3 regions of the Isoptericola dokdonensis DS-3 genome follow, and region 2 is predicted to be linked to each of the others. Evidence: predicted binding sites of a transcription regulator. Region 2 holds the regulator's gene; each other region holds the start of a gene.
What was found. The regulator Rex, encoded in region 2, represses fermentation and respiration genes when NADH is low (regulators of the CRP and FNR family bind a similar motif). The targets are predictions, from matches to a motif close to CTTGTGAANNNNTTCACAAG.

Region 1 (3,273 bases), 1.7 Mb from region 2:
GGGGCGGCGGGCCGTGGTGCGCGGGCCGGGCGTCAGCCGCGCAGGTCGGCCTGCTGGTCGTAGACGCTGGAGGGCAGCACGCCGCCGTTCTGCGCGGCGAGCTGGGCCACGGAGAGCTCGGTGGCGGCGTCGACCGTCGCGGCGATCTCGCGGGCGTCGGCGGGCACGCCGTCCAGGCTCGGCATCATCGTGGCCAGCCGCGGGCGCCAGGCGGCGAACTGCTGCGGGAAGCAGCGCTCGAGCACGTCGACCATCGCGGACACGGCCGTCGAGGCGCCCGGGGAGGCGCCGAGCAGGCCCGCGATCGAGCCGTCGGCGGCGGCGACGATCTCCGTGCCGAACTGCAGGACGCCCTTGCCGTCGGCGTCGCGCTTGATGACCTGCACGCGCTGGCCGGCGGTGATCTTCTCCCAGTGCTTCGGGTGCGCGGTCGGCATGAACTGCTGGAGGGCCTGGAACTTCGTCTCCGGCGCGGCGACGACCTGCCCCACGAGGTACTGGGTGAGGTCGAGGTTCTTCACCCCGGCGCCGAGCATCGAGCCGAGGTTGTTCGCCCGCAGGGACGTGATCAGGCCCAGGTACTTGCCCTTCTTGAGGTACTTGGGGCTGAACCCGGCGTACGGGCCGAACATGAGGTAGCTCTGGCCGTCCACGACGCGGGTGTCCAGGTGCGGCACGGACATCGGCGGGGCGCCGACGTCGGCCTTGCCGTACACCTTGGCCTGGTGCTGGGCGACGAGCTCGGGGTCGGAGGTGCGCAGGAACTCGCCGGAGATCGGGAAGCCGCCGAAGCCCTTGATCTCGGGGATGCGGGCCGACTGGAGCAGCGGCAGCGCGCCGCCGCCGGCGCCGACGAACACGAAGCGGGCCGTGACGGTCGAGGTGCGGGGGCGGGCGTTCCAGGACCGGTCCTTGACGCGCAGGCGCCAGCCGCCGCCCTTGACGCGCCGCAGCGAGGTGACCTCGCGCTGGAGCTGCAGCTCGGCGCCGTTGGCGACCATCCCGTCGACGAGCTGGCGGGTGAGGTTGCCGAAGTCGACGTCGGTGCCCGCGGCGGAGCGCGTGGCGGCGATGGGCTCGGCGGGGTCGCGGTCGGCGGTGAGGAGCGGGGCCCAGCGCTCGATCTCGGCGCGGTCCGTGGAGAACTCGAGGTCGCGGAACAGCGGGTGCGCGCTCAGCGAGGTGTGCCGGCGGCGCAGGTAGTCGACGTTCTTCTCGCCGCGCACGAACGTCATGTGCGGGGTGCGGTTGATGAACGACGGGTTGGCGAGGCGGCCGGTGGCCAGCAGGTGGTGCCAGAGCTCGCGCGAGGTCTCGAACTGCTCGTTGATCGCCACCGCCTTGGAGATGTCGATCGTGCCGTCGGCCTTCTCCGGGGTGTAGTTCAGCTCGCAGAGCGCGGCGTGGCCGGTGCCGGCGTTGTTCCACGGGTTGGAGGACTCCAGCGCGACGTCGTCGAGGCGCTCGAGGATGCGGACGGACCAGGTCGGCTCGAGCTGCTGGATGAGCGTGCCGAGGGTGGCGCTCATGATGCCGGCGCCGATGAGGACGACGTCGACGGCGTCCGTGGGGGCCTGGTGGGGTGCCGTTGCGCGCGAGTTCACCTGGCCATGCTAAGACGTTGGTGAAAACTGTCACAAAGAATGAGAGCAACGTCACAACGTCTCTGACCTGGGGTGACACAGGTCACAGTCAAGGCCACAGGAGCTCGCGGACCCACGCGTCGCCCGCCCGACGGTAGCGCACCCGCGTCTGACCTGTGCCGTCGCCCGTGCGCCAGAGCTCGACCTCGTCGGCGTCGAGGCACCAGGCCGTCCAGCCCGGCGCGACGAGGTCGAGGTCCGCGCTCGCCCGCTCCAGCGCGACCGCCCACGCCGCGCGATGCTCCGCGAGCGACCCGAGCACCTCGCTCTGCCGACCCACGAGCCCCGAGGCGCGGGACGCGGCCGACCGCCGACGGAAGTCCGCCGCCCCCTCGTCCGGGTGGGGCGTCACCGGACCCGACACCCGCACCTGGCTGCCCGACTCCCGCCACAGGAACGTCAGCGCGGCCCGCGGCTCGGCCGCCAGCTGCCGTCCCTTCGGGCTCGAGGCGTGCCCGGCGAACCACCAGCCCGCGGCGGTGACGTCGGTGAGGAGCACCGTGCGGGCCCGGGCCGCACCGTCGGCGTCGACCGTCGACAGGGTCGTCGCGTGCGGCGCACGGGTCCCGGCCTCCTGCGACTCGACGAACCACTCCTCGAACAGGGTCCGAGGGTCCGCCGGCAGGGCGCCGACGTCGGGGACGTCCCAGCCGGGCAGCCCGGCGGGCAGGACGGGCAGGGCACGCAGCCGGTCGCGCATCGACGTCACGGGGACTCCTCGGTCGTGGTGCCAGGGCGGCCGACGCGGCGGGCGGGCGCCTCCGGTCGGGTCACCTCGACCCTAGCGACCGGGCCGGCACCCGTCCCGGCGCGCGGAACCACCCGGTTCGCCCCTTGTGCTCCGGCCCGCGCGGGCACCACCATGGTCCGCACCAGGACGAAAGAGGTGGGATGGACACGGACGTCGGCACGTCGTCGGCCTCGACGCGCAGCCCGAACCGGATCGCGCGGCACCGCCAGCTCGACACGGGGCCCACCGCGACGATCACGTCGATGTTCCCGTCCGAGCCGCCACCGCCACCGCCACCGCCCGCCGCGACCACCGGCCCCGTGCCCACCGCGCCCGCCTCCCGCGGACCGCGCGGCGTCGTCCCCGTCGTCCTCGCCGCGACGCTCGTGCTGGCCCTGGCGGCCTCGGTCGGCGTCGGCGTCCTGTGGTCCGCCAACCGCAAGCTCGCCGCGGAGGTCGAGGCCGCCGTCGCCCAGACCGCCGCGACCCAGCAGCAGCTCGCCGACCTGCGCGCGACGACGCCCACCACGCAGGCCGTCGACACGCTGAACGACCGGGTGGCGGACGTCGAGGCGTGGACCGGCCTGCCCGAGGACGGGCAGGGCCGCACCCGGGACCTCCAGGCGCGCCTCACCGACGTCGTCGGGGACACCGACCGGCTCCAGAACGACGTGCGCGACGGCCTCGCCGACGTCCGCACCGGCCTCGCCGCGCTCGAACGGGAGGTCGACGGTTCCGGCGACGCGGTCACCGACGACGACCTGGACGGGCTGCGCGGGCAGGTCGACGACCTGCGCTCGGACGTGTCCACCTTGTGCTGGGCGCTCACCTACCAGCCCGAGGTCACCGCGGCCTGCTGACGGCGGCTGCGCCCTCGGCGAACCGGGTTGCCCCGGCCGG
Region 2 (3,273 bases):
CGGGGGTGCCGGGCTCGTTCGCGTCCGGGGGCGTTCCGGACCGGAGATGATCGGGGCGGGACCGTCAGCGACCCTGGAGCCGCTTGCGCAGGCTGCGCCGGGCGGCCCGCACGACCAGCCCCGCGACCCACGCGGCCCCGGCCCACGACGCCGTGCGCACGCCCCGGCCCGCGGCGCGCTGCCCGCGGCCGCGGAACTCGCGGATCGGCCAGCCCACCTCCTTGGCGTAGCGGCGCAGCCGCACGTCGGGGTTGATGGGGCACGGGTGGCCGACGGACCGCATCATCGGCAGGTCGTTGAGGGAGTCGCCGTACGCGTAGGAGGCCTCGAGGTCGAGGCCCTCGCGCTCGGCGAGCTCGCGTACCGCGGCGCCCTTCGCCTCGCCGTGCATGAGGTCGCCGATGAGCGCGCCGGTGTAGTAGCCGCCGTCGTGCTCCGCCACCGTGCCGAGGCAGCCGGTCGCGCCGAGCCGGCGGGCGATGAGCCCGCCGATCTCCACGGGGGTGGCGGTGACGAGCCACACCTGGTCCCCGGCGGCGAGGTGCTCGTCGAGGAGCCGCTTGGTGCCGGGGAAGATGCGCAGCGCGAGGACGGTGTCGTAGACCTCCTCGCCGACGGCGGTGACCTCGGCGACGGACCTGCCGGCGATGAGCGACAGCGCGCGGGTGCGGACGGTCTCGATCTGGGACCGCGACTCGCCGAAGACCAGGTACTTCGCCTGGATGAGGCCGAACCGCAGCAGGTCCGACGTGCCGAAGAACCGCCGCTGGTACAGAGCGCGGGCCAGGTGGAACGCGCTGGCGCCGCGGATGATCGTGTTGTCGACGTCGAAGAATGCCGCCGCGCCGGAGCTCGTGGTGGGCGTGGGGTGAGACGGCATGCCGTCCACTGTAGTGGCGCCGATACGATTGCCCCGTGAGCGGGCACCGGACCGGACCCGAGGCGCAGGCCCGGGTCGTGATCTTCAGCCGGGCAGGCTGCCACCTGTGCGACGAGGCACGGGAGGTGGTCTCCGCGGTGTGCGACGCGGCGGGGGAGACCTGGCAGGAGGTCGACGTCGACGCCGACCCGGCGTTGGTGGAGCGCTACGGGGAGTACGTGCCCGTCGTCGAGGTGGACGGCGTGCAACAGGGATTCTGGCGGGTCGACGGTGCGCGGCTCGCGCGCCGGCTGGCCCGGCCGGCGGGGAGGGGACAGGCGTGATCGAGATCGGTGAGGTGGCGGTGCCGACGGCGACGGTGGCGAGGCTGCCGTACTACCTGAGGGCGCTGCGGGACCTGGCGGGGGAGGGCGTCGAGGTGACGTCGTCGTCCGACCTGGCGGAGCGGTCCGGGGTCGGGTCGGCGCAGCTGCGCAAGGACCTGTCCTACCTGGGGTCGTTCGGCACGCGCGGCGTGGGGTACGACGTCGAGTCGCTGTCGTCGTACATCTCGGCGGCGCTGGGGCTCGGGTCGGAGCACCGGCTCGCGATCGTGGGTGTCGGCAACCTGGGGCACGCGCTGGCGAACTACTCGGGCTACTCCGCGCGCGGCTTCTCGCTGGTGGCGCTGCTCGACGCGGATCCCGGCGTGGTGGGCCGGACGGCGGCGGGTCTGCCCGTGGAGCACGTGGACGACCTCGAGCGCGTCCTGGCGGAGCGGCAGGTGTCGATGGTGATCCTGGCGACGCCGGGCGGCGTCGCCCAGCAGGTGGCCGAGCGGGTGGTGGCGTGCGGCGTGCGGGAGATCCTCTGCTTCTCCCCGGTGTCGCTGCAGCTGCCGGACGACGTGGTCGTGCGCAGCGTGGACGTCGCGGGCGAGCTGCAGATCCTCGCGTTCCACGCGGCCGCGCGTGCCGCGCAACCCGCCACGGCGGCCGCGCGGGCCGCGCAGCCCGCGGCGACGACCGGCCCCTGACGCGACGGACCCCGCGAGCCCGGGCGGGCTCGCGGGGTCCGGACGGTGCGGGGCGGCTCAGTTCTGCGAGATCGCCGAGACGTCGAGGGCGATCTTGACCTTCTCGCCCACGAGGAAGCCGCCGGTCTCCAGCGCGGCGTTCCAGGTGAGGCCGAAGTCCTTGCGGTTGATCTCGATCTCGGACTCGAAGCCGGCGCGCTGGTTGCCGAACGGGTCCTTGGCGGTGCCCTCGAAGTCGACGGGCAGCTCGACGGGCTGGGTCACGCCGTTGATGGTGAGGTCGCCCACGACGACGTAGCCGTCCGCGACGGCGGTCACGGCCTTGGACTCGAAGGTCCAGGTGGGGCGCTCCTCGGCGTGCCAGAAGTCGGCGCTCACGAGGTGCTGGTCACGGTTCGCGTCACCGGTGCTCACGGAGGTGGCGTCGAGCTCGACCCGCACGGAGGAGGACTCGAGGTCCTCGCCGACCGTGATGGTGCCCGCGGCGATGCCGATGGTGCCGCGCACCTTGGCGATCCCGGCGTGGCGGACGGTGAACGACGCGGTCGAGTGGGACGAGTCGACGGCGTAGGTGCCGGCGACGAGACCGGTGGGCAGTGCGGTGGCCATGGGTGCTCCTTGTCGAGGTGGTCCGTGGGGCCCGCTCCGGAGGGGGCGGGTCCATCGAAAAGCATGAACCAGGGTCCGTGCCGACCTATTCCGGGCCGCGACCTGCTCGCCGGCGTGATCCAGATCACATCCGCGCTTGTGAGACCTGTCACAACCGCCGGGGAGGGTGCCCGGACCCGACCGGAGCGTCGGGACGGATCTGGGACACTGGGGCGCATGGCCACCACCACCGTCCACCTCCTGCGGCACGGCGAGGTCCACAACCCCGACGGCGTCCTGTACGGACGGATCGCGGGGTACCGCCTCTCCGACCGCGGTCAGGAGATGGCCCGCCGTGTCGCCGAGCACCTCGTCGGCGCAGGTCGGGACGTCGTCGCCGTCGTCGCGAGCCCGCTCCAGCGCGCCCAGGAGACCGCCGCGCCCGTGGCGCAGGGCTTCGGCGTCGCCACCGCGACCGACGAGCGGCTGATCGAGGCCGGGAACAGCTTCGAGGGCACCACGATCGGCTCCCGCCCCGGCCAGCTCGCCCACCCGCGGTACTGGAAGCTGCTGTGGAACCCGCTGCGCCCGTCGTGGGGCGAGTCGTACGCCGACCAGGTCGTGCGGATGCGGGCCGCCGTCGAGGACGCGCGCCGCGCCTACGACGGCCACGAGGTCGTGCTGGTGAGCCACCAGCTCCCCATCTGGGCCACGCGCCTGGCGATGACCGGGTCCCGGCTCGCCCACGACCCGCGCCGCCGCGAGTGCACGCTGGCGTCGCTGACGTCGC
Region 3 (3,273 bases), 1.4 Mb from region 2:
AGAGGTCGACGTCGAACCGGCTGGTCACGTCGGAACGGGACGGGACCATGAAGACGTCGCCGTAGGTGAGGTCGGAGGTGGGCTGCTGGCCGGGGAGGAAACGCACCCCTGGAATCTACCGCGCCGACGCGTCCGACCCGCGACGGGCGCCTACAGTGGGCGGATGACGACGGGGACGGCATGAGCCTGCTGAACCGCATCGCCGGGCCCGAGGACGTGCGCCCGCTGACGACGGCCCAGACGTCGCGCCTGGCCGCGGAGATCCGCACGTTCCTCGTGGAGAACGTCTCGCGCACCGGCGGGCACCTCGGCCCCAACCTCGGCGTCGTCGAGCTGACGATCGCCCTGCACCGCGTGTTCGACTCCCCGCGGGACACGATCGTGTTCGACACCGGCCACCAGGCGTACGTGCACAAGCTCCTCACCGGCCGCCAGGACTTCAGCGGCCTGCGCACCCGCGACGGGCTGTCCGGGTACCCGAGCCGGTCCGAGTCGGAGCACGACGTCGTCGAGAACTCGCACGCGTCCACCGCCTTGTCCTGGGCCGACGGCATCGCCCGGGCGAACGACCTCCAGGGACGGCGCGACCGGCACGTCGTCGCGGTCGTCGGCGACGGCGCCCTCACCGGCGGCATGGCGTGGGAGGCGATCAACAACATCGCCGCCGACCCGACCCGTCGGCTCGTCGTCGTCGTCAACGACAACGGCCGCTCCTACTCGCCCACGGTGGGCGGTCTCGCGAACCACCTCGACACGCTGCGCGTCACCCGCGGCTACGAGGCCTTCCTCGACTGGGGCAAGCGCACCCTGCAGCAGCGCACCGGCCCGCCCGGCCGGTTCGCCTACGGCTGGCTGCACGGCCTGAAGAAGGGCATCAAGGACGTCGTCGCGCCGCAGGGGATGTTCGAGGACCTCGGCCTGAAGTACGTCGGTCCCGTCGACGGGCACGACGTCGCCGCGGTCGAGGCGGCGCTGCGCCGGGCCCGGGACTTCGGCGGACCCGTCATCGTGCACGCCATGACCGAGAAGGGCCGCGGGTACACGCCCGCCGAGGAGGACGTCGCCGACCGCTTCCACGCCGTCGGGGCCATCCACCCCGAGACGGGCCTGCCGGTCGCGCCGTCCCGCTTCGGATGGACCCAGGTGTTCGCCGAGGAGATGGTGGCGATCGGTCGCCGACGCCGCGACGTCGTGGCGCTCACCGCCGCCATGCTCCACCCCGTGGGGCTCGCCCCCTTCGCGCACGAGTTCCCCGACCGCACCGTGGACGTCGGCATCGCCGAGCAGCACGCCGCCACGTCCGCGGCAGGGATGGCGTTCGCCGGGCTGCACCCCGTCGTCGCGGTCTACTCGACGTTCCTCAACCGCGCGTTCGACCAGGTGCTCATGGACGTCGCCCTGCACCGGGCCGGCGTGACCTTCGTCCTGGACCGGGCCGGCGTCACCGGCGACGACGGCCCCAGCCACCACGGCATGTGGGACATGGCGGTGCTGCGCGTCGTGCCCGGGCTGCGGCTCGCCGCGCCCCGCGACGAGCCCACGCTGCGTGCCGCACTGCGGGCCGCCATCGACGTCGACGACGCCCCGACCGTCGTGCGGTACCCCAAGGGGGCCCTGCCCGACGAGATGCCCGCCCTGGAGGACCTCGACGGCGTGCACGTCCTGGCCCGGCACGCCGCGGGCGCCGGCGCATCGTCGGCGGGCCGGGTGCTCGTCGTCGGCGTCGGGGCCATGGCACCGGTGGCGCTCGCGGCGGGGGAGTCGTTGGCGGCGCACGGCCTGGACGTCGAGGTGGTCGCCCCGACGTGGGTCCTGCCCGTCCCGGAGCCTCTGGTCAAGCTGTGCGGGGAGCGCGACCTCGTGCTGACCGTCGAGGACGGCGTCGTGGACGGCGGGGTCGGCGCGCTGCTGGCCCAGCGCGCCGCCGAGCAGGGGGTGCGCACGCCGTTCGTGCACCGCGGCCTCCCGGCGGCGTTCATCGCGCACGCCACCCGCGCCCAGGTGCTCGTCGCGCAGCGGCTGCGCGCCGAGGACGCGGTGCGCGAGGCGCTCGCGGCGTTGTCGCAGGACTGACCTCACCGCTCGCGGCGTGACGCACGAGACACCTCCGCCGTCCTGCTGATCACAGCGCTTGTGAAAGTCTTCACGTAGTGTGGTCTGACCAGACGTCGAAGGAGCGCCATGAGCATCCAGGCAGAGCAGGCCACGACCGGCACCACCCCGTCCGCGTGGGAGGGGTTCGCCCCCGGCCCGTGGTGCGACGGCATCGACGTGCGGGACTTCATCCAGCGCAACTACACCCCGTACACCGGTGATGCCGCGTTCCTCGCCGGCCCGACCGCACGCACGACCGCGCTGTGGTCCCGGCTGACGGAGATGTTCCCCGCCGAGCGTGCGAGGGGCGTCCACGACGTGTCGTGGGACGTACCCGCCGGCATCACCGCCCACGCACCCGGGTACATCGACATCGAGAACGAGATCGTCGTCGGCCTCCAGACGGACGCCCCGCTCAAGCGCGCGATCATGCCCAACGGCGGCTGGCGGATGGTCGAGAACGCCCTGAACACCTACGGGTACCCGGTCGACGTGAACCTCAAGAAGGTCTTCACCACCTTCCGCACGACGCACAACCAGGCCGTCTTCGACCTCTACCCGCCGAACGTGCGCGCGGCCCGCTCGTCGCACGTCGTCACCGGACTGCCCGACGCCTACGGCCGCGGCCGCATCATCGGCGACTACCGGCGCGTCGCCCTCTACGGCGTCGACGCGCTGATCGAGGCGAAGAAGCGCGACAAGCTCACCCTGGACGCCGAGCCGTTCAGCGAGCGGATCGCCCGTGAGCGCGAGGAGCACGCCGAGCAGATCCGCGCGCTCGGCGAGCTCCAGGAGATGGCGGCGTCCTACGGCGTCGACGTGTCGAGGCCGGCACGCACCGGGGTCGAGGCCGTGCAGTGGCTGTACCTCGGGTTCCTCGCCGCCGTGAAGGAGCAGAACGGCGCGGCGATGTCGCTGGGTCGCACCTCGACGTTCCTCGACGTCTACCTCGAGCGCGACCTCGCCGCGGGCCGGATCACGGAGGCCGAGGCGCAGGAGGTCATGGACGACTTCGTCATCAAGCTGCGCATCGTGCGGTTCCTGCGCACGCCCGAGTACGACGCGCTGTTCTCGGGCGACCCGACCTGGGTCACCGAGACCATCGGCGGCACGGGCCTCGACGGACGGACCCTCGTCACCAAGAACTCGTTCCGCATGCTGCAGACGCTTCACAACCTG

Region 1: the regulator Rex is predicted to act here: its motif matches at 1,622-1,641, upstream of mqo (malate dehydrogenase (quinone)).
Region 3: the regulator Rex is predicted to act here: its motif matches at 2,131-2,150, upstream of pflB (formate C-acetyltransferase).

What each region holds. Positions count from the first base shown of each region.
Region 1 is NZ_CP014209.1:192,986-196,258, forward strand. It holds gene mqo (malate dehydrogenase (quinone)) at 33-1,529, opposite strand; gene I598_RS00875 (pyridoxine/pyridoxamine 5'-phosphate oxidase) at 1,693-2,343, opposite strand; gene I598_RS00880 (hypothetical protein) at 2,535-3,233, shown strand.
Region 2 is NZ_CP014209.1:1,852,544-1,855,816, reverse strand. It holds gene I598_RS08675 (HAD family hydrolase) at 65-880, opposite strand; gene I598_RS08670 (glutaredoxin family protein) at 916-1,203, shown strand; gene I598_RS08665 (redox-sensing transcriptional repressor Rex) at 1,200-1,895, shown strand; gene I598_RS08660 (YceI family protein) at 1,953-2,504, opposite strand; gene I598_RS08655 (histidine phosphatase family protein) at 2,721-3,273, shown strand, end outside.
Region 3 is NZ_CP014209.1:479,503-482,775, forward strand. It holds gene guaB1 (GMP reductase) at 1-106, opposite strand, end outside; gene dxs (1-deoxy-D-xylulose-5-phosphate synthase) at 181-2,073, shown strand; gene pflB (formate C-acetyltransferase) at 2,182-3,273, shown strand, end outside.